DNA from 2 places in the Cohnella sp. GCM10020058 genome. Region 2 is predicted to be linked to the other one. Evidence: a T-box and tRNA genes for the amino acid it is inferred to sense, from the RefSeq annotation. Region 2 holds a T-box; the other holds one or more tRNA genes.
The links. A T-box is a leader RNA that pairs with one kind of tRNA and senses whether it is charged. The one in region 2 lies ahead of ACFSR7_RS11050 (valine--tRNA ligase), so its partner is inferred to be a tRNA-Val.
Positions count from the first base shown of each region.

Region 1: it encodes a tRNA-Val, which carries the amino acid that the T-box ahead of ACFSR7_RS11050 (valine--tRNA ligase) is inferred to sense. The anticodon was not compared.

Region 1 is NZ_JBHUJV010000019.1:364,328-378,724, reverse strand. It holds gene ACFSR7_RS32385 (aminotransferase class I/II-fold pyridoxal phosphate-dependent enzyme) at 152-1,621, shown strand; gene ACFSR7_RS32380 (DUF1292 domain-containing protein) at 1,699-1,989, opposite strand; gene ACFSR7_RS32375 (stalk domain-containing protein) at 2,121-2,696, opposite strand; gene ACFSR7_RS32370 (hypothetical protein) at 2,908-3,129, opposite strand; gene ACFSR7_RS32365 (MBL fold metallo-hydrolase) at 3,305-4,039, shown strand; tRNA gene ACFSR7_RS32360 (tRNA-Val) at 4,676-4,751, shown strand; gene ACFSR7_RS32355 (hypothetical protein) at 4,943-5,365, shown strand; tRNA gene ACFSR7_RS32350 (tRNA-Val) at 5,494-5,569, shown strand; gene ACFSR7_RS32345 (acyltransferase family protein) at 5,816-6,136, shown strand; gene ACFSR7_RS32340 (S-layer homology domain-containing protein) at 6,289-7,218, shown strand; gene ACFSR7_RS32335 (uracil-DNA glycosylase) at 7,287-8,039, opposite strand; gene dat (D-amino-acid transaminase) at 8,131-8,976, shown strand; gene ACFSR7_RS32325 (hypothetical protein) at 9,023-9,190, opposite strand; gene ACFSR7_RS32320 (YdhK family protein) at 9,390-9,920, shown strand; partial or broken gene ACFSR7_RS32315 (KGG domain-containing protein) at 10,070-10,276, opposite strand; tRNA gene ACFSR7_RS32310 (tRNA-Leu) at 10,542-10,627, opposite strand; tRNA gene ACFSR7_RS32305 (tRNA-Ile) at 10,663-10,738, opposite strand; tRNA gene ACFSR7_RS32300 (tRNA-Met) at 10,768-10,844, opposite strand; gene ACFSR7_RS32295 (YycC family protein) at 10,934-11,116, opposite strand; gene ACFSR7_RS32290 (hypothetical protein) at 11,237-11,401, opposite strand; gene ACFSR7_RS32285 (ABC transporter substrate-binding protein) at 11,497-13,062, opposite strand; gene ACFSR7_RS32280 (ABC transporter substrate-binding protein) at 13,221-14,397, opposite strand, start outside.
Region 2 is NZ_JBHUJV010000007.1:173,691-188,087, reverse strand. It holds gene hemA (glutamyl-tRNA reductase) at 197-1,603, shown strand; gene ccsA (cytochrome c biogenesis protein CcsA) at 1,653-2,477, shown strand; gene ACFSR7_RS11085 (precorrin-2 dehydrogenase/sirohydrochlorin ferrochelatase family protein) at 2,493-3,143, shown strand; gene hemC (hydroxymethylbilane synthase) at 3,306-4,244, shown strand; gene cobA (uroporphyrinogen-III C-methyltransferase) at 4,247-5,800, shown strand; gene hemB (porphobilinogen synthase) at 5,819-6,808, shown strand; gene ACFSR7_RS11065 (Crp/Fnr family transcriptional regulator) at 7,019-7,681, opposite strand; gene hemL (glutamate-1-semialdehyde 2,1-aminomutase) at 7,763-9,064, shown strand; gene ACFSR7_RS11055 (LysM peptidoglycan-binding domain-containing protein) at 9,327-10,916, shown strand; T-box leader at 11,141-11,387, shown strand; gene ACFSR7_RS11050 (valine--tRNA ligase) at 11,529-14,180, shown strand; gene ACFSR7_RS11045 (bifunctional folylpolyglutamate synthase/dihydrofolate synthase) at 14,198-14,397, shown strand, end outside.

The sequences.
Region 1 (14,397 bases), on a different contig from region 2:
GGTGACGGCTCGCCGCGCGTCCCCGGCATGCGCGGCGGGCTCCCGCAGCTTGTTCCGACGGTGCGTTTCAACGGTTGCAATCCCCCGCGGTTTTGCTATACTCATGCTTGTTCGCAATCTATGTTCGGCATTGAAAGGCAGTGAGGCTAAAGTGGACCACTCCCGCACGCCCTTGTTCGATGCGCTGCTGCGCCACAAGGAACGCAATCCCGTCCAGTTCCACATCCCCGGCCACAAGAAGGGCGCGGGCATGGATCCCGAATTCCGCAGCTTCGTAGGCCAGAACGTTCTGGACATCGACCTGATCAATATCGCGCCGCTTGACGACCTCCACCAGCCGGTGAGCGTCATTCTCGAAGCGCAGCGGCTCGCCGCCGACGCCTTCGGCGCCGACGCGACGTTCTTCTCCGTACAGGGCACCAGCACGGCGATCATGGCGATGATCCTGTCCGTATGCGGCAACGGCGACAAGATCATCGTTCCGCGCAACGTGCACAAATCGATCCTGTCGGCGATCATCTTCGCCGGTGCGCGGCCCGTCTTTCTGTCGCCCGCGCGCGACCGCAATCTGGGAATCGATCACGGCGTGACGACCCAGTCGGTCCGCAGGGCGCTCGAGCGCCACCCCGACGCGGCCGCGGTGCTCGTCATTAATCCTACCTATTACGGCGTGTGCGCCAACCTGAAGGAGATCGTGGATCTCGTCCACGAGTATGACATCCCGGTGCTCGTCGACGAAGCGCACGGCGCGCTCATTCACTTTTCTGACGAGCTGCCGCTGTCCGCGATGGCGGCCGGCGCCGATATGGCCGCGACGAGCATGCACAAGCTCGGCGGTTCGATGACGCAGAGCTCGGTGCTCAACGTCAGAGGCGCACTCGTCAACGTCAAGCGCGTGCAGACGATTCTGAGCCTGCTGACGACGACGTCGACCTCGTACCCGCTGCTCGCCTCGCTCGACGCGGCGCGGCGTCACCTGGCGATAAACGGCCGCGAGCTGGCCGCAACCGCAGTTGCAAGAGCCGAGCGCGCGCGAGCGGAGATCAACGGGATCCCCGGACTGTATTGCTTCGGCGAGGATATTCTGGGCGAGGAAGCAACCTTCGATTACGACCAGACCAAGCTGACGATCCATGTCCGCCATCTGGGCATCACCGGCTACGACGCGGAGAACTGGCTGCGGGACAAGCACCGGATCGAGGTCGAGCTGAGCGATATGTACAATATTTTGTGTCTCGTGACGCCGGGCGACGACGATACGACGATGGGCATCCTGCTCTCAGCCCTGCGCGAGCTCTCCGACAGTTATATGGGCAAAGGCGAGATCAAGGAGCTGGTCGTCGAGATCCCGCAGATTCCGCATCTCTCCCTTACGCCCAGAGACGCTTTCTATGGCGAGACGGAGATCGTGCCGTTCCGCGCGTCGGCGGGCAGGATTATCGCCGAATTCATTTACGTTTATCCGCCGGGCATTCCGATCCTGCTGCCGGGCGAAGTCATCTCACAGGACAACATCGACTACATCGTCGATCACCTGGAGGTCGGGTTGCCCGTCAAGGGTCCCGAAGACCGCAACGTCGAGTTCGTCAAAGTCATCGTCGAGGAGACCGCCATCTCTTAATCGGACATAAAAAGAGCCAATCCTTCAAATGACGGCTTCGTCGCCCATTTGAACGGATTGGCTTTTTTGTGCGAGGGTCAGTCCGCTTCCTGCGCGGCCAGCTCCTCGTACACCTTCATAACGCGTTCCCATTCTTCATCGTCTTCGATGTTGACCAGGACTTCGTCCTCGCCGTCTTCCTCGATCCGGAAGATGACGCCGTCGTCGTCAGGATCGTTGCGGTCGAGCAGCACAGCGTAAGCTTGATCCCCGCTCTCGAACGTATACACCAGCACCATCTCGTGCTCGTTGCCATCCTCGTCGGTCACGACGAATACGGCTTCATCGTGCTCGTGATCGCAGTTTTCGTCATGAACATGATCGCTCATGGGAGAACCTCCGTTCATCGGTTAAATTAGTCTTCGCCCTATCCTATCACTAACCCACTACCGGGTCAAACGACGCGACAAAGCCGCGTTCCTAAGTCCGCGGCCCTTGCACATTCCGCGACTGGCGCGGCTTATTTGGCGAATACGGTCTTCTCCGACACAACCTGATACGAACCGCCGTCGGCCGACCTCATCCAGAAACGGATTGTGTACTTGCCCACGCTGCTGAAGTTATAAGCATAGTCGCCGCTCGTGAACCAGAAGTTATCCTTGTCCGTGGGGAAGTCGCTTTCCTTGCTCGTATGCGTCTCGATTTCTTTTTCGTCGCCGTAAGGATCGGCGATCGTCACTTTGAACGCATTGATCGACACGCTCAGATTGTCCACCTGCGAAAATACCTTAAAGCTCTTTTTGCCGCGCTCCACGCCTCCGAACGGCTTGCTGCCGTCCATCAAAAACATGTGCACGTTCGGCTTGACGATCGACACCTTCTTGGACGAGTCGTCCCAGATGACGAGCGCCTTCATAATATCAGCCAGGCTGCGGACGCCTACGTAAGCCTTGCCGTCCTCAAGCATCCCCTGGTCGTCCAGCTCCTGCTTGTTGATGACGATCCGCACCTTCTGTACGATCGTGTCCGCGTATATGGCGGAGCCGCCGACCAGGGAAAGCGCGACGGTCAATATCAGAAGCCTGCGCAGCTTCATTACCTATCCCTCCGATTTCGCCGCAAGTTGACAAACGATATTTTTGTTGTATGTAAACGTATATACCACTGCCGTTCGCAAAAGTTGCGGTAAGGGGAGAGATTAAAGTTTCGGGACGATTCGACCGATAATCCGAATTGTCGGCAGGACGGATCGGAATATGCGGTTGCCCGGGAAATGCTCTCCCCTTCCGTTTATTTCCCCGTTCGCTTCACCCCTTTTTGGGAAGCGTAAGGACGCAAGGGACGCCCTTGCCGAGCGCGCCCGGCTTCGACATCCGTTCGAGGTACGCGATGCCTCGCGCGCACGGCGTCTTGCATACTGCGCATACGTCCGACAAGACGACCTTCATCTGCGGCTGGACATGCTCGGCGTGCACTTTTTTCTTGGCTCCGCCTTTAGCGCTTTTGGTCTGGCTGGCTGGCTTGCTCATCTCGCGCTTCTCCCCCGGCGGCCGTGTGCGGAGCGCCAGAATAATTTATGCATGCAAAAGCCCGGACGCCACTGACGGTCCGGTATGGGAATTGATATCTTCTGCTGCCTCATAAATTATGGTACAGTAATTTAGAATTTACGGTCGGGTGCTCGTAGGGGCTGGTCACGGGAGGCTGCTGATGGATATTCGGATGCTGGGTTGCGGAAGCGCGTTCGCCAAGGAATTTTACAATAACAACGCCATCGTCTACGCGGGGGGCAAGAAGCTCCTGCTCGACTGCGGGACGACCGCGCATGTGGCCATGCACAAGCTCGGCATCGCCCTGCCGGAACTCGACGGCGTGCTGATCACCCATATTCACGCGGATCATGTCGGCGGACTTGAGGAGCTCGCCTTTCAACTAAAGTTTCAGTTCAAACGACGGATTCCTTTATATATCGCAGATTCGCTGACCGGCATACTGTGGGAGCATTCGCTTCGGGGCGGACTCGAGCAAGAAGGCTTGCTCTCGCTGGCCGATTATTTCGACGTCCGGCCGTTGCGGGAAGAAACGCCTTACGAGGTACTGCCCGGACTTACCGCAGAGCTGCTGCGTACGCCGCATATCCCGGGAAAGCTAAGTTACTCCATTTTATTCGGACCGTCCTTCTTCTACTCGTCCGACATGATTTTCGAGCCCGAGCTGCTCCGGCAGCTTGTCGCCGAACGCGGCGTGAAGACGATATTCCACGACTGCCAGCTGGAGCCGCCGGGCGTCGTACATACTTGTCTTCCGCAGCTGTTGACGCTGTCTGAGGATTTGCAGCGCAGAATCTATCTAATGCATTACGGGGATGCGCAGCCGGCCTACGTCGGCCGCAGTGGCGAGATGAAGTTCGTCGAACAACACCGCTTGTACAGCTTTTAGCATACAACGCTTCATGTTAGAAGGAGGAGATCAACATTGACAGGCTTGTGGATCGGGGCTGCAATCATCGTAGCCATCATTATCTGGCTGACGATATGGGTAACGAAAAAAGCCTACTCCAAAAAGTGGGAAGGCGACAACGACGAATAGACGTCATGCTCTACGGATGGCGCATAGACGGTCGTTAACACGGGCGCCGTATCTTCCGGCTTGGGAAGCAGGCTGCAGCCGGCAATCGATGCAGAAGCTCCGGCAATGATCAACAACCTGGCCGCACAGCGAGCGCGGCCCCGCTTGCGAACGTTCATCGGGGATTCCTCTTTTCTTCTCTCGGATATCCCCAGTCTGTACCGATTGTGCCGCTTCTATCCTTCGCGATCGAGCAGCCGTACGACCGCAATCAGTACCGTGCCGATCAGCCCGAACAGCAAGACGAGCCATAGCGTTAACAACGGGATATTGTCCATTCCCGGGAAGCGCCTCCGATTCTGTCCATACTAGCCTTAGTTGCCGGTATTCCCAGTTTACGCGGCGATTGGGCGAATCATCCCGAAGCGGCGAAAATTTTAACGAAATAAGTTGTTGACTTCGATAGCTTATCTTGCTATTATATAAAAGTCCTTCCGATTCCGATACGATCTGATAGCTCAGCTGGGAGAGCACTACCTTGACAGGGTAGGGGTCACAGGTTCGATCCCTGTTCAGATCACCATACTTTATTATGACAGAAGCCTTGCGTTGCAGGGCTTCTTTTTATTTTCGTTTCATTCCCATTCTTCATTTTATACAGCGTCTCCTTTCGTCCACACTCCCCCACGAATCGATTTTTCCTGCCATTTCTTTTCCCCCCGTTTAAAGTCAGGCTCTCCTGCTCACAATAACATCCGAAGGAGGGAATTCACCATGTTAAAAACTTCTCGCCGCAACGCGCTGCTCGCAGCGACGCTGCTGCTGGCGCTCGCCTCCCCCACGATGGCTGGCAAGGCCAGTGCCGAGACGCCGGCCGGAAGCGATCCGGCCATTTCCCGGCAGGCTCAGACGCCCGCCGCAGCCGCGCCGGTACCGAACGCAGAACGCGTGCACCGCGAAGGCCATCACCATGGCCGCAAGCACCATCGCCGTCTGAACGATATGGCCGAGGTGCTGGGCATGACGCCGGCTCAGTTGATCGATGAGCTCAAGAAAGGCAAGTCGATCGCTCAGATCGGCAAAACCAAAGGCATGAGCGAGGATCAGCTGATCAACAAGCTGCTCGATAAGGAACGCGTCCACCTGAAGGAGCAAGTCAACCGTTCCTGGACTGCCGAAGCCAAAAAAAATACGTAAAGCGGCCGCCTCCAGATCGCGGGTCGGCGCTCAGTCGACCCGCGATCTGGTCCTTCTAATATTTTTTCAAAAAACACTTTACACGGCGTTAATCTTCCTCTATAATCAATCAAGTCGCCACCAAACATGATCTGATAGCTCAGCTGGGAGAGCACTACCTTGACAGGGTAGGGGTCACAGGTTCGATCCCTGTTCAGATCACCATACTTACACGACACAGAGTTCTCGATTCGATCGAGAGCTCTTTTTTATTTTCGAATCGCAAACCAGCGTTGACTATCTTCGGAAAATGATACAAAGTGCATCTACCCTTTCCCCCTTCTCGCTTTTGTTTTTCTCGTGAACGGCCATGCGGCCGTTATCTTCTTTTTCGTACTCAGCGGCTTCGTCCTCTCGCTCCCCACTCGCCAGCCGGAAGGTCGATCACGGAAGCTATATCATAAAGCGCGCATGCACTCACCGCCAAAGAGATCATCAGTCACGCGACTGCGATCGGCCCCCTTCAAGACCGTCGATCTGAACGGCGTTATTTGGACGCTCGTGCATGAAATGCGGATATCGATTATTTTCCCTTTCGTAGTCCTGCTATTGATGGCCCGTAAATGGGGAGAAACGTTGCTTGCGCTGCCGGCACTGTCCGCATTGTCCGCCCTGACGATTGCATACGCTCATATTAACGCCGGCGATACGCTTCATTACTTGTCTTTCTTCATTCTGGGCATGCTCATCGCCAAATTCAAAAACGAGCGTCGTCGGCTACCTGGGTTATAAATATATCGAAAACTTGAACGGACGCAAAGACCGTCACACGGACGGAAGCCCGCAAGGGCTTCCTTTTTCATTTGATGCAACCTTTCGCCGCACGCTTACGTTTGAGTGGTTGACCGTTCGGGAAAAACAATCCATACAAGGAGGACACGAATATGAAAAAATCGTACAAGAGCTTGTTCGTTCTACTCGCCGTTTTGCTGTTCACCCTGTCCGCAAGCGGCTCCGCGTTCGCCTTCAACGATATTGACAAGGACGCGGGAAAAAGCTACATTGAGCAGCTTCAAAAGAAAGGCCTGATCAAAGGCGACGGCAGCGGGATGTTCAAGCCGAAAAGCGCGCTTACGGCACAATCGGCCGTCTTGCTTATCGTGAACGGCTTCGGACTCAACATTGACAACATCCGCTTTATCAAGGAGCCCAAGGCAAGCGACTTCTTTACGAAGGTCAAGGACGACGCGTATTACGCCAAAGCTTTTATCATCGCCAACCTGAACGGCCTTGAGATCCCGCGCGACATCGATCCGAACGGCAAAGTCACGCGCGAGCAATTCGCGCACTGGATTTTTAAGGCGATCAGCAAAAAGGGCGATTATGCCTGGATCGAAATGTACCAGACGTTCAAGGACGAGGATAAGGTCACGAAAGGCTACATGGACAGCGTCCAAAAGCTTCTCGTCGGCAAAATCGCATCGCTCGACAACGGGAAGTTCCGTCCGAAGGACGCCATTACCCGCAGCGAAGCCGCGGTCATCCTCGCCAAGGCGCTTACGTTCGTCAAAAACACGCAGCCCGTGCCGCCTGCGGAGCCCGAGCAGCCCGCCTCTCCGCTGACTGAAGTGAAGCTGACGACCGAAGCGTACGGCAGCGAAGCGACGAAAGTTACGATCTCTGCCCAAGCTCCGCACCCTGGCTACGGCATCGAGATTACGAACGTCGCGTTCAAGGATAAGCAGGCAATCGTCACCTATCGGGTCGTCAAGCCCGATCCGGCGAAGTTCTATCCGCAAGTGATTACGACAGTCAACGCATCCGTCTACGTGAGCAACGCCTACACCCCCGTTATCGGCGGCGAGGCGCAATAAACCATCCCGCTCAAAAGAGCCGCCGGGGATTCCCCCGACGGCTCTTCGTTTTTTTTGCATGCGCCGATTTATTCCTGGCCGGCCGTATCCAATCCCTCCGCCGACGCCGCCGTCTCCTGGCGCATAAGCTCTCGTTCCCCTGCCGCGAGCTCGGGCACGCACCAATCGATCGGCTTGAGACCGGCTTGCTGCAGGTATTCGTTTGCCTTGGAGAACGGCCGGCTGCCAAGAAAGCCGTTGTGGGCGGACAAGGGGCTGGGATGCGCCGAAGCGATCACGAAGTGCTTGCTTTTATCGATAAATGCCGCCTTCTTCTGCGCATGGCTGCCCCACAGGATGAACACGAGCGGCTCCTCCCGCTCGTTCAGCGCCGCTACGACGGCGTCGGTGAACCTCTCCCAGCCCAGTCCCTTATGAGAGTTGGCCTCGCCTTCCCGCACCGTCAACACCGCATTGAGCAGCAGGACGCCCTGCTTCGCCCAATACGACAGATTGCCGTGGCTTGGAACCGGGCAGCCGAGGTCGCTCTGAAGCTCCTTGAAAATATTGCGAAGCGACGGCGGCTGCCTCACGCCCGGCAGTACGGAAAAGCTGAGACCGTGCGCCTGCCCGGCACCGTGATACGGATCCTGGCCCAGGATGACGACCTTCGCATCCCGATAGGAGGTCAGATGAAGCGCCTCGAAAATATGGTGCATGTCGGGAAAGACCGTCCGTTCGCGGTACTCGGCCGCCAATTGCGTTTTTAACGTCTTATAATAGAGTTTGTCCAGTTCGGGTTGTAGCAGGGGCTCCCAATCGTTTTTGAACACCGCTGGCATGAGGCACGCCTCCTGATTTATGATAGCTATGAAGTGATTCTATTATATCAGAATCGATCTGTTTGCCCAAAAGGAAAAGGAGATGCGTCCCATGACTTCGATCTACTGGCACGACAACGCATTCCTGCCCGAGGAGGAAGTGCTTATCTCGCCGCATGACCGCGGCTATAACTTCGGGGATGGCATCTACGAGGTGTTCCGCGTTTATGGCGGCAGCTTGTTCGAGGCCGAAGCACACTTCGAGCGGCTCCGGCTTAGCGCAGAAGGGCTTAAGCTGGCGCTGCCCTGGGGAATCGACGGACTTCGCGCGGCAATGTCCGAATTAGTGGAACGGAACGCGCTGTCCGAAGGCACTGTATATCTGCAAATCACGCGCGGTGTGGCCGCGCGCAATCACCTCTTCCCTGCCGGCGCCGCGCCCGTCGCGCTTGCTTATACACGGGAAGTATCGCGTCCCGTTCAAACGATGGATCAAGGGATATCGGTCGTCACGCTTGAGGATATCCGCTGGCTGCACTGCAATTACAAGACGCTTAACCTGCTTGCCAACGTGCTCGCGAAGCAGGAAGCGGCGGAGCGCGGAGCCGCGGATGCCGTTCTGCACCGGGGCGGCACCGTTACCGAGAGCAGCGCTTCTAACGTTATGATCGTCAAAGACGGCACGCTCCTTACGCATCCCGCGAACAACCTGATTTTGCACGGCGTCACGCGCGCCGTGGCGCTTCGCCTGGCGCTGGCCGCGGAGATCCCTACCCAGGAGCGCCCTTTCTCTCTGGACGAGCTATACGAGGCCGACGAGGCGTTCGTGACGGGCACGACCGTAGAGATCACGCCAATCGTAGCCGTAGACGGCCGCGAGGTGGGCGACGGCAAGCCCGGTCCGATCACGCGCAGGCTGCAGCACGAGTTCGCAGCCGCCATCGGACTGGCGCAATAATAAACGGCTCCGCCGCGCAACAAGCGCCAGCGGAGCCGTTCCTTTATTAAACCTCGATGCTGAACACCACATACCGGTTCAGCTGCTTCTCATCCTTCTCCGCCTTATCCACGACCCTGTAAGAATCGGCGTCCTCTTCCTGAATGACGAAGTACGACCGCTCGTGCTCCCTGAACAGTTTTTTGGCCAGATCGATCGCGTATTGCTTCATCATGCCGTAATACCCCGCTTCCTCTTCACTTCACAAGGACTGCTTATCTATTACCTTCTCATCAATTCAACGCCGGAGGCGGATTTCCTGCCGGAATTAATGGATGCGAGCATTAACCGGTTTGCAATTGAAATTGAAAAACGAATTTATATATACCCTTGCGGGGTATGGTATAGTGTAGTTAAAAAAGGAGGCGAACATGATGAAAAAATGGTTGGTTGTCCTCGGCTTGTCAGCTTCGCTTGCATTAAGCGGCTGTGCGAACGTAGATGTCGAGGGCGGCATGAAAGGCATGAACCATCAGTCACATTCCAGTTCGACAAACATTCCGAACTTAAAGGAAGCGCATGCCCCGGTGTTCCCGGTCGGAAGCAAGATTACGATTCATTCCGATCATATGGAAGGAATGAACGGCGCCCGGGGGACCGTTTCCGGTGCGTACGCAACAACGATATACGCGGTAACCTACCAGCCATCCCCAGGCGGCAAGACCGTGCACGAGCACAAGTGGGTCATCCAGGAAGAGATAAAAGATGCCGGCGGGAAGCCCTACGCCCCGGGCGATAAGGTCATCCTAAACGCAGACCATATGGCAGGCATGATGGGCGCCGACGCCACCATCGATCTCGCAGTGGAGGGGACCGTCTATTCAGTAGACTACCAACCGACCTCCGGCGAAAATACGGTCAAAGATCATCGTTGGGTAACGGAAGACGAATTGTCCGCCGGATAAATTCATCACCAGTTTTAAATTGAGCTGGAATTTATCCAGACGTTTTCGGCGAAAAAGCAAAGCGCCGAATACGGAGGCCGCATTCAGCGCTTTGCAGGTCATGCTATTTTACGATTGCTCGCATCCGTTCACATTAGATCGTGCGATCAGGAGCGTCCGCCTTGGCGGCCCGCCTCTTCGCGGCTCATGCCGTCGCGATCGTCGCTCTGGCTGCGGTTGCCGCTGCCGCCGCGAGCTTCGCCGCCCTTTTCGCCGATCTCTTGGTAAAAGTCCCTGTCATGCGTCCTTGAAGTCGCTTCTCCACCCATACGTCCTGCTTCCTCGCGGCTCATCTTGTTGTCGTCGTTGCGTGCCATTCAGAATCACTCCTTAGGGTTTATCGGGCTTGCCTGCCCACGGTATATGTACCCTTACCAGGTTAGCCTGAACGGAAAATGAGAGCTTTCTCACGACAATATGTCGGATGTGGCTGCTCAAACGAAAACGCTCCACTTTATTCATTTCGCAGGATTCGCGAATGAATAAAGTGGAGCGTGTTGTTAGTCATATGTAGGATTGCAATCGTACCGCGAGACTTCCGTTGTCGACAACGTCAACCCCAGCAGCCTATGAAAAACATAATGCCGAGGACGGGGGTCGAACCCGTACGATGGTCACCCATCGCAGGATTTTAAGTCCTGTGCGTCTGCCAATTCCGCCACCCCGGCATGGATGGATGCGGGAGCTTGACCGTTCCTCGCTGTGGTGGGCCCTGAGGGACTCGAACCCCCGACCAATCGGTTATGAGCCGACAGCTCTAACCACTGAGCTAAGGGCCCTCGTCATGATCCTACGAGGAAGCTAAAATTGGTTGCGGGGGCAGGATTTGAACCTGCGGCCTTCGGGTTATGAGCCCGACGAGCTACCGGGCTGCTCCACCCCGCGTCGTTAAACGATCAAGTGTCCCTCAATGGCGACAAGAATTAATATACCGCACAAAGAGATCTTCCGTCAAGGAAAATTCGCTATTCTTTTTAACTTTTTTCCTCTTTTTCTTTTGACCCTGTCTCCGAAGCGACGCCGGCTTCCTTTTCGGCCATCTCCGCCAGCTTCTGAAGCAGGATATGCTGCGGCATGTGCATCAGATGCTCTAGCGGCACCTTCAGATGTGCGGCAAGCTTCTGCGCGGTATCCGCGGACAGCGGCATTCTCCTCATCTGCTTCCCCTCCTGTCCTAAAAAATGGAGCGGGTGAGAGCCGCTCTTCTTTCCCTCGACGATACCACAGCAAGAGGACCCGCCGCAACCGTAGGCTGCAACGGGTCCTTCCGAACGCGATTACGGCATGTACCGGACGCCGAACTTTCCTTTTCTCGAACGGTACACTTCGACTTCCCGCGGCATCTCGACGCCGAACAGCCAGCCGTCGTTCTCGATGCGGCGCACGAGGCATCCCGCCTGGAATTTGCTATCGTAGAGCCGCGACCAGTACACCCAATTCATCCCTTATCCGTCCCTCCGGAATGTGGTCGTTATGGGTATAGGATGCTCGAATCGGATACGATTTAACCCCGACGGCCGGCATGGTAGACGCTTTCTTATTGTTCGATCGCGACTGCCTCCCCTGCGGCCGCCCGCAGCATATTTTTCATGCCCGATTGCGCGGCATCCCTGTACGTCTGCAGCTCCGAGGATAAATCTCCCGTCGGATTCAGCTTGATTTTCTGCAGCAGCTCGTTGCCCTTGCTGTCCCACTCGGCCAGCGCCTCGTCTACCGTCTTCTTGCCTTCGGCCGCCTCCTGGAACAGATAGCCGCCGAGCTCCGAGATCAGGTTGAGATTCGGACGCTCGCGGTACAGCGCTTGGTCGGCCTCGCCGAGATCGTCGGTATTCACCTTGACATTGGTGAACGCTTCGATGCGGTAGTTGGCGCCGTCTTTAGGCTGGATATACTTCTGCCGCACGCTGAGCTCTCCCTGGCTTCTTGCCTTGAACTTCGCCACTTCCTCGCTGTTCATATGCTTGATGAACGCCCATGCATCGTCCGGATTGGCGCTCTTCGCATTGATCGAGGCCAGATTGGACAAATACACGCCGTTCGAGCCCCCGCTCTCAAGCTGCGGCATGGACACGACGTCCCACTCGAGCGCCTGCGCGTTTTTCATTTTGCTCACGTTTTTGTTGTAATTAATCAGCTCGTTCACCATATAATAGCCGCCGACGACCATCGCGATCTTGCCGCCGATGAATCCGTTACCTTGGTATGGGTTGTATGCATAGCTGCCGTCGGAAGACGCCATGGAAGCGGTTTGCTGCATGTCTTCGGCATGCGGGATTACACGGTCTTTATAGAGCTGGATCGGCCTGGTCCACGCATCGGCCCACGTCTTCGTATGGACGGTCATCTTCTCCCCGGTCGTATCGAACATTCTCATTTGCGAGAAGCTCGCGACCGTAGATTGGGCGTCATACATGCTTAGCCCGCCGCCGTAGTTGTTAAAAGCGAATCCATACACCGCATCCTTGTCTTTGCCGCTTTTCATCGATTGGGCCACGGCGAACAGCTCGTTCCACGTCATGCCGTCTCGGGGCGGCTCTACCTTCGCATTCGCGAACAGCTTTTTGTTGTAAAAGACAGCATTGCTTGAAAAGGTCGGCGACAGGCCGTAAATGCGGCCGTCTCCCTGCGCCTTGATCGTGTCCATGACGGCCGGCAAAAAGTCGGACAAATCCATCTTGTCCTGCTTGATATAATCGTCGAGCGGCTTCAGGAGATTGTCCGATGCCATCTTTTTCATAGACACGATATCCGTCATGACCACGTCAACCGGGTTATCGCCCGACATCACCGCCCGCAGGTTTTCTTGCGGATCCTGCTGTTGCTGCTTTTTTCGCTCTTCGTCGGTCGCGAACTGCATACTTGAATAATCGGTGCCGTATACGAATTCGATGTCGATATTCCCGTGGTCCACCTCGAACATATCGGTCATCTGCTGCCGATAATACGATTCGCTCTCCTTGCTTCCGTACATCATGCCGATCCGCAGCGTTCTGCGCTCCTTATCGCCGCTCTCCGGGCCATTCGTGCAAGCGCCGAGCGTAGGTACAGCTACCAGAAGCGTTGCAAGCGCGAAGCCCCAGCTTTTGTTTAATTTCTTCATCATTGAATTGTCCCCCTCGAGTTTCCTCAACCGGTAATATATTCCGCTCGTCGCCGAAAAAAAGCACGATCAGTTCAAAAGATGACTGATCGCGCAAAGCTAGCAGATCGTGATGAATAGCGAAAGTCCCGAAAAAACGATGATTTATAAGTTCAGGTCAATCAGTCCAGCGGCCTGACTACGCCGCCGCCGCCGTACACATCGCCACCGATGCCCGGATCGAACTGGCCCTTCGGGTTCAGCTTGATCTTCTGCAGCATGTCGTTGCCTTTTTCCTCGTATTCCTTGAGCGCTTGCTTGACGGACAGCTTGCCGCTCAGCACCTGCTGGAATTCGCTGCTGCCCAGCTGATTGATGTAGTTCAGGTTCGGACGCTCCTGCAGAAGCTTGGCGTCGGCCAGGGATTGCTGCGGAGCCGGCTGCAGCTGCGTAAACGCGTTGATGTTGTAGTTCATGCCGTCGCGCGGCTTGATGAACGATTTGCGGGCCGTCATTTCGTAGCTGCTGCGGGACTTCAGCTTCGCCCAGTCTTCGCCGTTCATGAACTTGACGAAAGCCCAGGCATCGTCCGGGTTGGCAGCCTTCGCGTTGATGCTCGTCAGCGCGCTCAGCGTGATGTTCGTACCGACGCCCGGCGCTTCGTTAATGAATTGCGGCACCGTCACGACATCCCAGTCGAGCTTCGTCATCTTCAGCTTTTCATAGTTTTTGTTGTAGGTCTCAAGATCGTTCAGCATGTAATACTGACCGAGCACCATCGCCATTTTGCCGGAGAAGAAGAGCTGGTTCTGGTACGGGTTGTAGACCTGGTTGCCGTCGCCGCCGGCGACTTCCTTGTTTTGCGCCTCGTAAATCTTCTGCATGTCTTCCTGGGTCGGCACGACGTGCTTTTTGTACAGATCGGCGATCGTCGTCCATACCTTTTCCCATTGCGGCGTATTGACGAGCATCTTTTCGCCTTTTTCGTCGTATACCCGCAGGTTCAGCGGCGCGGCATACTGCGTCATGTCGGAGAAGCCGTCGCTCGCTCCCCATTGGTTGAAGGAGAAGCCGAACGTCGCGTCCTTGCCGCCTTTGCCGTCTCCAAAGCGCTTGGCGAGGTTGATGACATCGTCCCAGCTCATGCCGTCGTGCGGCGGCTCGATGTTGTTTTTCTGGAACAGCGTCTTGTTGTAGAACAGCGCCGAAGGCACGAAGGTCGGCGTCAAAGCGTACAATTGGTTGTCTCCGACCTGCTTGATGCCGTCGATGACCGAAGGCACGTAATCCGTCAGGTCGATCTTGTCTTCCTTGATGAGCGGGTCGAGCGGCTTCAGCATGTTTTCCTGGACGAGCTGG
Region 2 (14,397 bases):
GACCGAGAATAGAATGAGGTTCCGACGACGACAATAGGAAGTATCGGAATCGACTGGATGTCGCAAAATATTCATCAAATCTTCAGAGCCGGCACGCCCGGCTATGCTATAATGAATCCTAGTTGGCGGGCAAGCCGGACGCGCTTTGCTTCGCATGAACGGCATCCAGACCTCAGGAAAAGGCAGGTGAAGTCCCGTGCATCTCATAGTCGTCGGTTTGAACTACAAAACGGCACCGGTGGAAGTCCGGGAACGCTTCGCGATTCCGGACGAGGAGCTGCCGCAGGCGCTGGACGCGCTGAAAGCGACGACGGGCATTTTGGAATGCGTCATTGTCGCCACCTGCAACCGCACCGAATTGTATGCGGTAGTCGACCGTCATACGCTGTGCGGGCATTATATCCGCGCTTTTATGGAGCAGTGGTTTAACCTGCCCCGCGAGATGTTCAACCGTCATCTCTACATGTACGAGGACGACCTCGCCAATCGTCATCTGTTCCGCGTCGCGTGCGGCCTCGATTCGATGGTGATCGGCGAGACGCAGATTCTCGGACAAGTCCGCGACGCGTTTTTCCTCGCGCGCGAGCGCAAGGCGACGGGCACGTTGTTCAACCGTCTCTTTCAGCAGGCGATCACGGTCGCCAAGCGCGCGCATACCGAGACGTCGATCGGCGAGAGCGCCGTATCCGTCAGCTACGCGGCGGTGGAGCTCGGCAAGCGGATTTTCGGCCGCTTCGACGACAAGAAGGTGATGATCCTCGGCGCGGGCAAGATGAGCGAGCTTACGGCGCAGCATTTGACCGCAGGCGGCGCCAAGGAAGTGTTCGTCGTCAACCGCACGCTGTCGCGCGCGGAAGAGCTCGCGGACAAGATGGGCGGCAAGGCGATGGGGATGGAAGAGGCGCTGCGCCGGATCGACGAAGCCGATATCGTCATCAGCAGCACCGGAGCGCAGCGGTTCGTACTGGAGCGGGACGTCGTCGCACGCGCCATGAAGAGCCGCAAGAAGAGACCGCTGTTCCTGATCGATATTGCGGTTCCGAGAGATATCGATCCCGCATGCGGCGAGCTGCCGGGCGTCTATCTGTACGATATCGACGATCTCGAAGGCATTGTCGAGAGCAATCTGGAAAAGCGCAGGCAAGAGACGGCTGCGATCGACGTCATGATCGACGCCGAGATGGAGTCCTATCGTCAATGGTACGCGACCCTCGGTGTCAGTCCGTTGATCCGCGGCCTTCAGGAGAAGGCTGCGGCGATCCACGAGGATACGCTGGATAGCTTGCTGCGCAAGCTGCCGGAACTGGACGAGCGGCAGGTCAAGGTGATTCGCAAGCTGACCAAGAGCATGCTGACGCAGATGATTCACGACCCGATCCTGAGGGTCAAGGAGCTGGCCGCGGAGAAGCGCAGCGAAGCATCGCTGGACCTGTTCGTACAGCTCTTCGCGCTCGAGGAGGAAGTCGCGCGCCTCAAGAACGAGGCGAAGGAGGCGGAGAAGGCGCGCACAGCCGGACAAGCTGCTGCAGCGGCTCCCGACAAGCAAGCCGCCTCCGCAGAGCCTCAGTCATTTCTGGCTCAGCTGGCCGGCGCGCTTCGCTGACCGGATCGCCGGCCTGGCCGGATTCGAGAGAAGCCGGAGGCGGTGCTGCATGTTAACGAATAATTGGCTGACGGATGCCATCATGTATATTTACGCCCTGAGTCTGCTGTTTTTCGTATCGGACGCCGCATATGGCAACCGAAACGGGAAACGGATCGGCACAGGGCTGCTTGTTTTTGTCTGGGTGCTGCAGACGGGCTTTCTCGTCGACTTGCTTCTTCGCCGCTTCGCGGTTCCCGAGGTGACGCTGCACGACTACGTCTTTTTCGTATCGTGGCTGCTCGTCTCCGTGTCGTTTGCCGTGAATCGGATCGTCCGTGCCGAACTGCTCGTCCTGCTCGTGAACGTTGTCGGGTTCGCGGTCCTCGGCCTTAATTTGATGGAGCGCTCTTCCGGGCAAGGGATCGCCTTGGCTCCGTCGGAGGTGGCGAGGCGGCTGCTCGTCCTCCATGTGAGCCTGATCACCGTCGCATTCGCCCTCCTTACCGTTTCCGCTGTCTGCGGCGCCATGTACCTATTTTTAAATTACAGATTAAAGAAGAAAAAGTGGGGCAGCGTGATGAACCGCATGCCGAGTCTCGAAGCCATCGACAAGTATGCGTTCAGATCGGGACTGTTCGGTGTGCCGCTTCTGCTGCTCGCGCTGTCTACGGGAACGGCCGCTTTGCTCGTCGACGGTCACGATGCCAAGCTGCTCGACGAGAAAGTGCTTTTGTCTTTTGTCGCGGGCGCCGTTTATATTTTCTATCTCCTGCGCAGATGGATCGGCAGAGACGATGCGAGACGCTGCGCGATATGGAATCTGGCCGGTTACGTTCTGCTTGTTTTGGACTTTTTTGCGAATTCGCTCTCATCCTTTCATCGTTGGTTATAGAAAGGAGACTACAGCATGCAGCGCTATTATCCGATTATGTTATCCGTAGAAAATAGCCGATGCGTCGTAGTAGGCGGCGGCGCGGTCGGCGAACGCAGAACGGGCGGCTTGCTGGAAGCGGGAGCGGATGTCTTGCTCGTGTGCCCGGAGATCGTCTCGTCCCGGCTGCGAGAATGGAAGGACGCAGGCGCGATCCGTCATTTGCCGAAGCCATTCTCCCCGGAGGATCTCGCGGGCGCCGCGCTCGTCGTTGCAGCGACCGGCATCGACGAGTTGAACGGCTGGATTTGCGACGAAGCGAAGCGGCGAGGCATTCCGGCCAACTCGGCTTCGGACGGCATGCGCGGAAGCTTTATCGTTCCGGCTGTGATCCGCAGAGGCGGCTTGCTCATGGCCGTCGGCACCTCGGGGGCGGGACCGGCATGGTCCGCACGCATCGCAAGCGAGCTTAAGGAGCGATACGGGCCTGAGTACGCCGAGCTGACGCGCAGGCTTGGCACCGTGCGGCGGCGCGTGCTCGCGGAGGTCGCCGACGCGTCCGAACGGCGAAGATTGATGAACGCGGCCGTATCGGATCGTGCCGTCCAGGCGTGGCTGTCGATGACCGAGCTGCCCGAGTCGGAAGCGCTGATCGAGATGCTGCGCGGCTGGGCCGACGACATTTAGGATCTGGATTGATGCTGAACGGATGACGAAATGATGCCAAAAAGATGCCGAACGAATGCCGAATTGGCGTTGTTTGGGCCGAGCGACGGAATATGAGACAATAGAAATTAATTAAAGGTTCATTTTCGATTTGTAAAGAAATACCGGGGAGTGTTGCAGCGAATGCGGAAGATCAAGGTTGGGACTAGACAAAGCGCACTGGCGATGACGCAGAGCGGACAGACGCTCGATGCGCTAAAGGCGCTGGCCATAGAGGCTGGACTGCCGCTAGACTTTGAGGTCGTGCCGATCGTCACGCGGGGGGACCGGATTTTGGACGTGACGCTGTCCAAGGTCGGAGGCAAGGGCCTGTTCGTCAAGGAGATCGAGGAAGCGCTGCTCGGCGGCGAGATCGATATCGCAATCCACAGTATGAAGGATATGCCGTTCGAGCTGCCCGAAGGCCTCGTGATCGGATGCGTGCCGCCGCGCGAGGACCCGCGAGACGCGCTCGTGAATCTGACCTCGAGCACGCTGTCGGATTTGCCGCCGGGCGCCCGGATCGGTACAAGCAGTCTTAGACGGTCCGCGCAACTGCAGTCCCGGCGCCCCGATTTTCGGATCGAATCGCTTCGCGGCAATATCGATACCCGGCTGCGCAAGCTGGCGTCCGAAGGGCTCGATGCGATCGTGTTGGCGGCAGCGGGCCTCAAGCGGATGGGGTGGAGCGAGCGCATCACGACTTACATCGAGCCGGAGGATTGCCTGCCTGCCGTCGGACAAGGCGCACTTGCCATTGAATGCCGGGCGTCCGACCAAGAGGTGCTGGCACTGTTGGCCAGGTTGAACGATACCGCTGCAGCGCGCGCGGTGGCTGCAGAGCGCACGTTTTTGGGATTGCTGAACGGCGGTTGTCAGGTGCCGATCGGCGCGTACGCCACCGCCGAGTCGGCGGCGCCCGATGCGGTAGTCTCCATGACGGGCATGGTCGCGGCAGCCGACGGCAGGCTTGTGCTTAAGGCGACGGCTGCCGGCAGCGATCCGGCAGATGTCGGACGCCGCGTGGCGGAGGAGTTGCTGGCCAAGGGCGCGGACGCATTGCTTGCGGAAGCGAGGGAGTAAAGATGGCACAGGGGAAAGTATATCTGGTGGGCGCGGGGCCGGGGGATCCGAAGTTGATCACAGTGCGCGGTCTTCGCGCGCTTCAGCGCTGCGACGTCGTCGTCTACGACCGCTTGGCCGGGCCCCAGCTGCTGCAGGAGACGCGGCCAGGCACGGAACGCATATACGTCGGCAAGCGGCCGGACCGCCATACGATGAAGCAGGAGGAGATCAACCGGCTGCTGCTCGATCTGGCGCTCTCCGGCAAGGTCGTCTGCAGGCTGAAGGGCGGCGATCCGACCGTGTTCGGGCGCGTGGGCGAAGAGGCGGAGCTGCTGAGGCAGCACAGCGTCCCCTATGAGATTGTCCCGGGCATTACGTCAGCGATCGCTGTGCCTGCTTATGCCGGCATTCCGGTAACGCACCGGGACTTAGCCTCGTCCTTCTCGATCGTGACCGGTCACGAGAGCCCGGACAAGCTCGATCGCATGATCCAATGGGACAAAGTAACGAACGCCACGGGCACGCTGCTTTTTCTGATGGGCGTCGCCAAGATCGGCTATATTAGCGAACAGCTGATGAAGTTCGGCCGCTCGGCCGAGACGCCCGTAGCGCTTGTCCGATGGGGCACGCGCGCGGAGCAAGAGACGTTGACCGGTACACTGGGCGACATCGAGCAAAAAGTGCACGAGGCGAACTTCCAGCCGCCGGCGGTTATCGTCGTCGGCGATGTGGTGCGGCAGCGCGAGACCTTGAAGTGGATTGAGGCGAAGCCGCTGTTCGGTTGGCGCGTTCTCGTCACGCGGGCCCGTTCGCAAGCTAGCGAGCTGGCGGACCGGATCGATGACCTCGGCGGAGAGCCGTACGTGTTTCCCGTGATCGACACGGTCAAACAGTCGCATTCGGACGAAGCGGAGCGAATCCGAGCGGCGCTGCGGGAAGCCGAGCGTTTTGACTGGGTCATTGTGACGAGCGCGGCGGGCGTGGAGTACTTTTTTTCATGGCTGGCCGAAGCGCGTGTCGATATCCGCCGGTTTGCCGGGGCGCGCTTTGCCGCGGTAGGTCCGAAGACGGCCGAGGCGCTGTCGGCTCGCGGCGTCGTTGCCGACGTGATTCCTACCGAGTTTCAGGCCGAAGGCTTGCTGGACAGCCTGGCGGGCAAGCTGACGCCGGGTCAGCGGGCGCTGCTGCCCAGAGGCGATCTGGCCCGGGGCTTGCTGCCGGCAGAGCTGGCCAAAGCCGGCGTCGAAGCCGTAGAGCTCGATGTGTACGAGAACAGGCTGGTCGTTCAAGAGGACGACACGATTGTGGAAATGCTGCAAGCCGGCGAGATCCACGCGGTAACTTTTACGAGCTCTTCGACGGTCGTTAATCTGCTGGAAGCATTGCGTCGGCTCGGCGTCGAACGTCCGGTCGACCTGCTTGAAGGCTGCGTGATCGCTTGCATCGGACCGATTACCGCGCGTACGGCTGAGAAGCATGGCCTGCGCGTGACGCTGACGGCCGAACAATCGACGATCGAAGGATTGCTGGACACGATGCAGAAGCACCGCGGCGCCGGCAACGAAATTCGTTAAAGAAAGGTTCTGATTCGAATGAATACATCTATCGTGCGCCATCGCCGGCTCCGCCGGACCGCGGGCATTCGAAATCTGGTCAGGGAGACGCATCTGCATGTGCACGACCTGATCATGCCGATCTTCGTCGCCCATGGCGACAACGTCAAGACTGAGATTTCCTCGATGCCGGGCGTATTTAACCTGTCGCTCGACCGTCTGGACGCGGAGATTGAAGAAATCGTATCCCTGGGCATTCAGGCGGTTCTGCTGTTCGGCATTCCGGCGTCCAAGGACAGCGTCGGCACAGGCGCTTACGCGGAAGACGGCATCGTACAGCAAGCTACCCGCAAGATTAAAAAGCTGGCGCCCGATCTGGTCGTAATCGCGGATACTTGCTTGTGCGAATTTACGGATCACGGGCACTGCGGCGTCGTGCACGAAGGAGATTGCGGCGCGGTCGTGGACAACGACGAGTCGCTCGCGCTGCTGGTACGCACGGCTGTGTCTCAAGCGCAAGCAGGCGCGGATATCATCGCGCCTTCGAATATGATGGACGGGTTCGTCGGGGCAATTCGACAGGGGCTCGATGAAGCTGGTTTCGAGGACATTCCGATCATGTCCTATGCGGTCAAATATTCCTCGGCCTACTACGGTCCCTTCCGCGAAGCCGCCCAGTCGGCGCCGAAGTTCGGCGATCGCAAGACGTACCAGATGGACGCGGCGAACGCGCGCGAGGCGCTGAGAGAGGCCGAGACGGACGTGCGCGAGGGAGCCGACATGCTGATGGTCAAGCCGGGACTCGCTTACCTTGACATCGTGCGGCTGCTGAAGGATCGTTACGACCTGCCGCTCGTCGTATACAATGTCAGCGCTGAATACGCGATGGTGAAGGCCGCAGCGATGCAAGGCTGGATCGACGAACGCGCGATCGTCCTTGAGACGCTGACAGGCATGAAGCGTGCGGGCGCGGACATGATCATTACGTATCATGCGAAGGATGCCGTTCGGTGGATGATCGGTCGATAATACGTGGGTAAAGAGGCGGGGCGCGGGAGAGCATAGCGGCAAATCGTGGTGCCTCTAAAGTGCCTGGCGAGCTGGTCGTGGGTGGTCATAGCGGCAAAAAGAGCCGCTAATGTGCCTGATAAGCCGGTCTTGGAAATGGAGGCAGCTGTGTGCCGCTAATTTGCCGGCGAGCCTGAAGGTCTTAGCCAGGATTAGCGGCACACAGCTGCCTCAGCCCCGCAGCTTGGTCAAGTTAAGCGTGTACTGATTCAAGCCGAAGGCGAGCACGCCTTTGGCTTCGAGCTCGCGGAGCACCTCGGACAATACTTGCTTGGATACGCCGGCCAATTGCGAGAGCTCGTCGTAGTTGAGCGCAAGATGGATGCGGATGAAAATACCGTCGCGCTTGCCGTGCTGGTTGGCGAGATTGATCAGGTTCTTGAGCACGCGCGTGCGGTCGTCCAGGAAGGTCAGATCGCTCACGTGCTCGTTCGTTTGCCTGAGGCGCCGGCTCAGTTCGGCAAGGATGCCCTTCGTAATATCGAAGTGCGATTCCAGCAGCCGCATAAAATCGTCGCTGGCGATTTCCAGCACGAGCGACGGCTCGAGCGTCCTAGCGGATGCCGAGCGAGGCAGACCGTCGAGCAATGCAAGCTCGCCGAAGCTGTCGCCTCCCGCGACGACGGACAACACCTTTTCGTCGCCGCCGGCACTGCGCGTGAAGAGCTTGATCGATCCGCTGAGCACGACGTAGAAGACGTTGCCAGGATCCTTTTCCTGAAAGAGGATGCTGCCCGCCGCTAGGCTGCGCCGCCTCGCGATGCGCGATATATGATCAAGCTGGGAATCGCTGAGTTTATCGAATAAAGACACCTTTTTCAGCCATTGAATCATGATGGAGCCCCCATTGCAGCACATTTGATGAATCAGTTTACCATAGTCTTTTCCATTCCAGATAGCAGAGGTGTGCCAAAAATGAGCGAATCGCGTCAAATCCGCTCGGATTCCAAGTCCAAAGCGGCATTCGAGCGGGCCAAAAGATCTATCCCCGGCGGCGTTAACAGTCCGGTTCGCGCGTTCAAATCGGTCGGCTTGACGCCGGTCGTTATTGAACGCGGCCAAGGCAGCCGCATTACCGATATTGACGGTCAGAGCTATATCGACTACGTCCTGTCCTGGGGGCCTTTGATCGCAGGTCATGCCCATCCGGAAGTCGTCGAAGCGATCAAGCGGATCGCGGAAAAAGGAACGAGTTTTGGCGCGCCTACCGAGCTGGAGACGGAGATGGCGGAGCTTGTATGCGCCCGCGTGCCGTCGATCGAGGTGGTCCGCATGGTCAACTCGGGGACCGAGGCGACGATGAGCGCCATCCGGCTGGCGCGCGGTTATACCGGCCGCAGCCGAATTTTAAAGTTTGAGGGCTCGTACCACGGCCACGCCGACAGCCTTCTGATTAAAGCCGGGTCCGGCGTAGCAACGCTCGGCCTGCCGGACAGCCCGGGTGTTCCGGAGAGCATCGCGTCCCACACGATTACGGTTCCGTACAACGATCTCGCATCGGTCAAGCTCGCATTCGAGCGGTACGGCGACGAGATCGCGGCGATCATCGTGGAGCCTGTTGCCGGCAACATGGGCGTCGTCCCTCCGCTGCCCGGCTTTTTGCAAGGCCTGCGGGACGTAACGAAGCAGCATGGCAGCCTGCTTATTTTTGACGAGGTCATGACGGGTTTCCGCGTGCACTTGAACTGCGCCCAAGGGCTTTACGGAATCACGCCCGACCTGACTTGCCTCGGGAAGGTCATCGGCGGCGGTCTGCCGGTCGGCGCCTACGGCGGCCGGCGGGAACTGATGGAGCGGATGGCGCCGGTCGGGCCGATCTACCAGGCGGGGACACTGTCGGGCAACCCGCTTGCGATGGCGGCGGGGCTGGCCACGCTCAAGCTGCTCGATGAGACCGCTTATCAGCGTTTGGAGCGACTTGCCATGCGTTTGCAAGCGGGGCTCGACGCCAATGCGCGCGAGTACGGCATCGGGATGACGATCAACCGCGTCGGCTCGATGGTTTGCCCGTTCCTTACGGACAAGCAGGTCATCAACTTCGAGACGGCGAAGCAATCGAACACGGAGCGATTCAAGACTTTGTTCGGCAGAATGCTCGATCAGGGCGTCAATCTGCCGCCTTCCCAATTCGAGGGCTGGTTCCTGTCCATCGCGCATAGCGAGGACGACATCGACGAGACGATCGCGGCGCACCGCGCCGCACTCGGCAAGTTTTAATCCCGACGACCCGAAAGTCCATAGGCATGCCCACCTTTTTAGAGCATATAGATAGATAGGGAGTGAAGCCTGCCTCCGGGCGGTTCGGGCAGCGGATGCTCCAGGGCTCGCGGGAACAGAGGCTTGAACCGGCCTCTTCGCGTGTCGACGTCGGAGATCTTGGAATCGCATGTCAGGCATACGGCTGTTGCTGCCAGTTGCAGCGGAGCGGCCGTTGCTGCCGGGGAAGCAGGGACTCTATGCCGAGAGGGGGAGACCTGTCGTGACGGATTCGTCGAACGGTTTGAGATTCGATATTTATGAACGGGTGCAGCTGGCCAGCGATGCCTTGTCCATCGATACGCTCGAGGAGATCGAGCTGTCGCCGCACATCGAGGCGTTGGAACAGGAAGATAGCGTGCTGCTGAGGGGATATTTGCTGCTCAGCGGTACTTACCGGGCGATCGGCGAGGCAGAGGCGGCGGGCACGCTGGAGCATCGCATCCCGGTCGAAATCTCCTTGCCGCAGAGCCGCGTGCGCCAGTTGGAAGAGTTGGACGTCGAGATCGACCATTTCGACGTCGATCTGCTCACCGAGCGCTCGCTGAACGTTACGGGCGTGCTCGGCTTGCGGGGTGTGCAGACGGAGGTCCGAGAAGCGCCGGTATGGCGCGAGGACGAATTTACGGTCGCGCACGACGCGCCGGAGCGGGTGTCGGCGCCTGAAGCGGATCAGCGCGACGAAATCAGTCAAGCCTTCGCGCTGCCGCCGCTTGGCGATTTTGCTTTCGAACAGGCGGAGGAAGTTGGTGAAAGCGAGACTTTCGGCAGTACGCCGGAAGCAGGTCGGACGGATGCACCTTTTTCCGCGGGCAACCCGCCTCAAGCGCCGGTCTACGCACAGCCCGGTCCGGTATACTTGCCGCCTGCTTGGACGGATCCGAGCGCCGCTCATGACGCGTCCGCATCGCCCGTCTGGTACGAGCAGCAGCGAGCGCGCGCCGAAGCCGAAGCGCGAGCTCGCGAGGAAGCGCTGCTCCGGCAGCAGGAGCTTGCCCAGTTCGCCGCCGAGGCGCTGGAGCGGCAGCTCGCCGAAGCGACGAGGGCGGAGGCCGAGGCGCGCGCCGCCGAGGAAGCCCGAGCCTATGAGCTTGCGGAGCGGGCAAAAGCCGAACGTGAAGCGTTTGAGGCGTCTGCACAGGCGGAACGCAACAGGCAGCTGGAGGAAGAGCGGGACAGGCAGGAGGAGGCCGAAGCTTGGGAGCGGCTGCTCGCCTATCAGCGTCTCGAGGAGGAGCCGGCGGAGTTCATCGCGCCAGCCGAGACCGTTCCTCCGCAGTCCGAGCCGTCAAGCTATCCGCAGGTGTACGAAACGACTATCTCCGCGCCGCCCGTGTGGCCTGGTGCCGAGAGCGACGCAGTCGCGCAAGATCAGGCGGAAGCGGTCGAAGCCGACGATACGTCCAAGTACGATCAACGCCAGCCGGACCCGGCCGGACCGAAACTGGGATTGTCCGGTAAGGGGCCGAGCGGGTCGGAGTCGGCTTTTGGCGTCGGTATCCTGTCTCAGCTGGGCGATAAAGGAGCGATTCGCGAGGCCGGTCTGAAGGCGGCCGAAGAAGCAAGGCTAGCCGCGCCGCCCGAGAATCTGCAAAATAACCGTGCCACGGGAGACGAGATCGAATGGACGCGTCTGTTCCTCGCCAAGGATGCGGGCCAATCGTTTCGCAAGGTGAAAATGGTGATTGTGCAGCGCGAGGATACGCTCGACGGCATCGCTGGCAAGTACCAGCTGCAGTCCCGCGAGCTGCAATTGTACAACAGGCTTCCCGATCCGCATCTGGCGGAAGGGCAAGTGCTCTATATCCCTTAAGAAACGAATCAGTTCGCCCTGCGGCCGCCATGGCCGCGGGGCGTCTTCGCGTTCCGCCCACTCGGCCCCTCGCGTCGCCCGAGTCCGGTCCAGTCCTTCCCTCGCCCGAACCCTCAGTTGTCTCGCCGAGTCGCTCGCCCTTCCGGTCCGAGTCGCTCGCCCGTCAGCTCCAGCCGCTGCCGCCAGCAGGTTGACTGCATGTAGCCGTACGGGTATGATAGGGAAATAAGACATGGATAGGGATCAGTAAGCAGTCGTACCCTTCAGAGAGCGGAACCGCTGCCTTGCAGCGCTGCGAGGTTCCGCAGGAAGTAAGCTGCCGAAGTCGCCCTGGAGTTTCCCGTTCGAACCGAGCACGCCGTAGAACGGGACGGCCGCAGCCGTTATCTTGCGTTCGAGAGCCGCATACTGTCCGGATGGAAGATGCGGAATGAAGGTGGTACCACGGAAGTTCAACCTTTCGTCCTTTGCGGCGGGAGGTTTTTGCTTTTTTTCGGGGTCTCGCCCTGAACCCGAGCGCTTCGGCGGCGCCGTCCCTGCCCGAGCGGGAGCGCGAAGTGCCGAAGGCCGATCGCAAATCGTCTGATCCACGTCCCTGGAGGTTGTGAACTAATGAGCGACATCAATCAAAACAAACCCCTTGAACTGCCAACTACGTACGACCCGACCGGCGCCGAGCAGAAATGGTACGATGCTTGGCTTGAAGGCGGATTTTTCAAAGCCGGCCTGAGACCGGACGCGCCCAAATACACGATCGTCATCCCGCCGCCCAACGTGACGGGCATGCTGCACATCGGCCACGCGCTCGATTTGACGCTGCAGGACATCCTCATCCGCTTCAAGCGGATGCAGGGCTTCGACGCGCTGTGGGTGCCGGGTACGGACCACGCGGGCATCGCCACGCAGACGAAGGTGGAGAGCACGCTTCGCGAAGAGGGTCTGTCCCGCTACGATCTCGGGCGCGAGAAGTTCCTCGAGCGCGTCTGGGACTGGAAGGAGCAGTACGCAGGCTCGATCCGCAAGCAATGGTCCAAAATGGGCCTCAGCCTGGATTACTCCCGCGAGCGCTTCACGCTTGACGAAGGGTTGTCCAAGGCGGTTCGCGAGGTGTTCAAGCGCCTTTACGACAAGGGCCTGATCTACCGCGGCAAGCGTATCATCAACTGGGATCCGGCCGCCAAGACCGCGCTCTCGGACATTGAAGTCGAATACAAAGAAGTGAACGGTCATCTCTACCATCTGCAGTACCCGCTCGCAGACGGCAGCGGCCATCTGACGGTCGCGACGACGCGCCCCGAGACGATGCTGGGCGATACGGCGGTAGCCGTGCATCCCGAGGACGAGCGTTACAAGCACCTGATCGGCAAGATGCTCAGGCTCCCGATCATCGGACGCGAGATTCCGGTCGTCGGCGACGAGTATGTCGACAAGGCGTTCGGCAGCGGTGCCGTCAAGATCACGCCGGCGCACGACCCCAACGACTTCGAGGTCGGCGCACGCCACGATCTGCCTCAGATCATCGTCATGGACGAGAGCGGGCGAATGAACGATCAGGCCGGCCCGTACGAGGGCATGGATCGCGCCGACTGCCGCAAGGCGATCGTCAAGGATCTTCAGGCGCAAGGCGTCCTGATTCAAATCGAAGACCACGTTCACCAGGTCGGCCACAGCGAACGCAGCGGCGCCGTCGTCGAGCCGTACCTTTCGACGCAATGGTTCGTCTCCATGAAGCCGCTCGCCGAAGCCGCGATTCATGCGCAGCGCTCGGGCAATGGCGTCAATTTCGTGCCGGATCGTTTCGAGAAAATATATTTGCACTGGATCGAGAACGTACGCGACTGGTGCATTTCCCGCCAGCTCTGGTGGGGACACCGCATCCCGGCCTGGTACAAGGAGGGCACGGACGAGATCTACGTTGGCACGGAGGCGCCGGAAGGCGAAGGCTGGGTGCAGGACGAAGACGTGCTGGACACGTGGTTCAGCTCGGCGCTATGGCCGTTCTCGACGCTCGGCTGGCCGGACAGCACCGAGGATCTCAAGCGTTACTATCCGACGGACGTGCTCGTTACGGGCTATGACATCATTTATTTCTGGGTCGCCCGGATGATTTTCACCGCGCTGGAGTTCACGGGAGAGTCGCCGTTCAAGGACGTGCTTATCCATGGTCTCGTGCGAGACGCCGAGGGCCGCAAGATGTCCAAATCGCTCGGCAACGGCGTCGACCCGTTCGAGGTTATCGAGAAATACGGCGCCGACGCGATGCGCTACATGCTGTCCACGGGCAACACGCCGGGACAGGATCTTCGTTTCCGCTGGGAGAAGGTCGAGCAGGCGCGCAACTTTGCCAACAAGATCTGGAACGCCTCACGCTTCGCCCTGATGAACCTCGAGGGCTTCAAGGTAGAAGATATCGATCTGACCGGCAGCCTGTCTACGGCCGACCGTTGGATTCTGCACCGGTTCCACGAGACGGCGCGCGACGTGACCCGGCTTATGGAAACGTACGAGTTCGGCGAGACGGGACGGCTGCTTTACAACTTCATCTGGGACGATCTGTGCGACTGGTACATCGAATTCGCCAAGCTCACGCTGTACGGGGAAGACGCTGCGGCGAAGGCAAGCACGCAATCGGTCATCGCCTATGTGCTGGATCGTACGCTGCGCCTGCTGCATCCGTTCATGCCTTATCTGTCGGAAGAGATCTGGCAGCATCTGCCGCACGAAGCCGGCGAGACGATTACGCTGGCAGCCTGGCCGGCCTACGACGCCGCGTTCGACGCGCCCGATGCGGTTCAAGAGATGGGACTGCTCATGGACGCGATCCGCGCGGTGCGCAACGTGCGCGCCGAGGTTGGCGTAACGCCGGGTAAAAAAGTCGAGCTGCTCGCGAAGCCGACGACGGAAGCGTCCGCAGGCATCCTGAAGCGCAACGAGGAGTATCTGCGGAGGTTCTGCAATACGTCGAGCCTGACGTTGGACGCAAGTCTCGCCGCGCCGGAGAAGGCAATGACCGCGATCGTGACGGGCGTCGAGCTGTATCTGCCGATCGCAGGCCTGATCGATATCGGTCAGGAGATCGCGCGGCTGACCAAGGAGCTCGCTTCGCTGAACGCCGAGGTCGACCGCGTGGAGAAAAAGCTGGCGAACGAAGGCTATATCGCGAAGGCACCTGCCCATGTCGTCGAGCAGGAGCGCGCGAAGGGCGCCGATTATCGCGACAAGCGCGACAAAGTGCTGGCACGGATCGAAGAGCTTAAAAACTAATGGAGGCGAGCGCAGGCATGACAACTTCGCAAGACGCGTCATCTCAGAACGCTCATGACCTGACATCCGCCGGAGACGGCGGGGAAGCTTCCTTCCGTACCGCCGCCGAGGCGGTCGGCTGGATCTCCGGCCTTGCGCCGGTCGTCGGCATCAAGCCGGGTCTCGAGCGGATGGAGCTGCTGCTGGAAAAACTGAACTACCCGCACCGCCGGCTCAG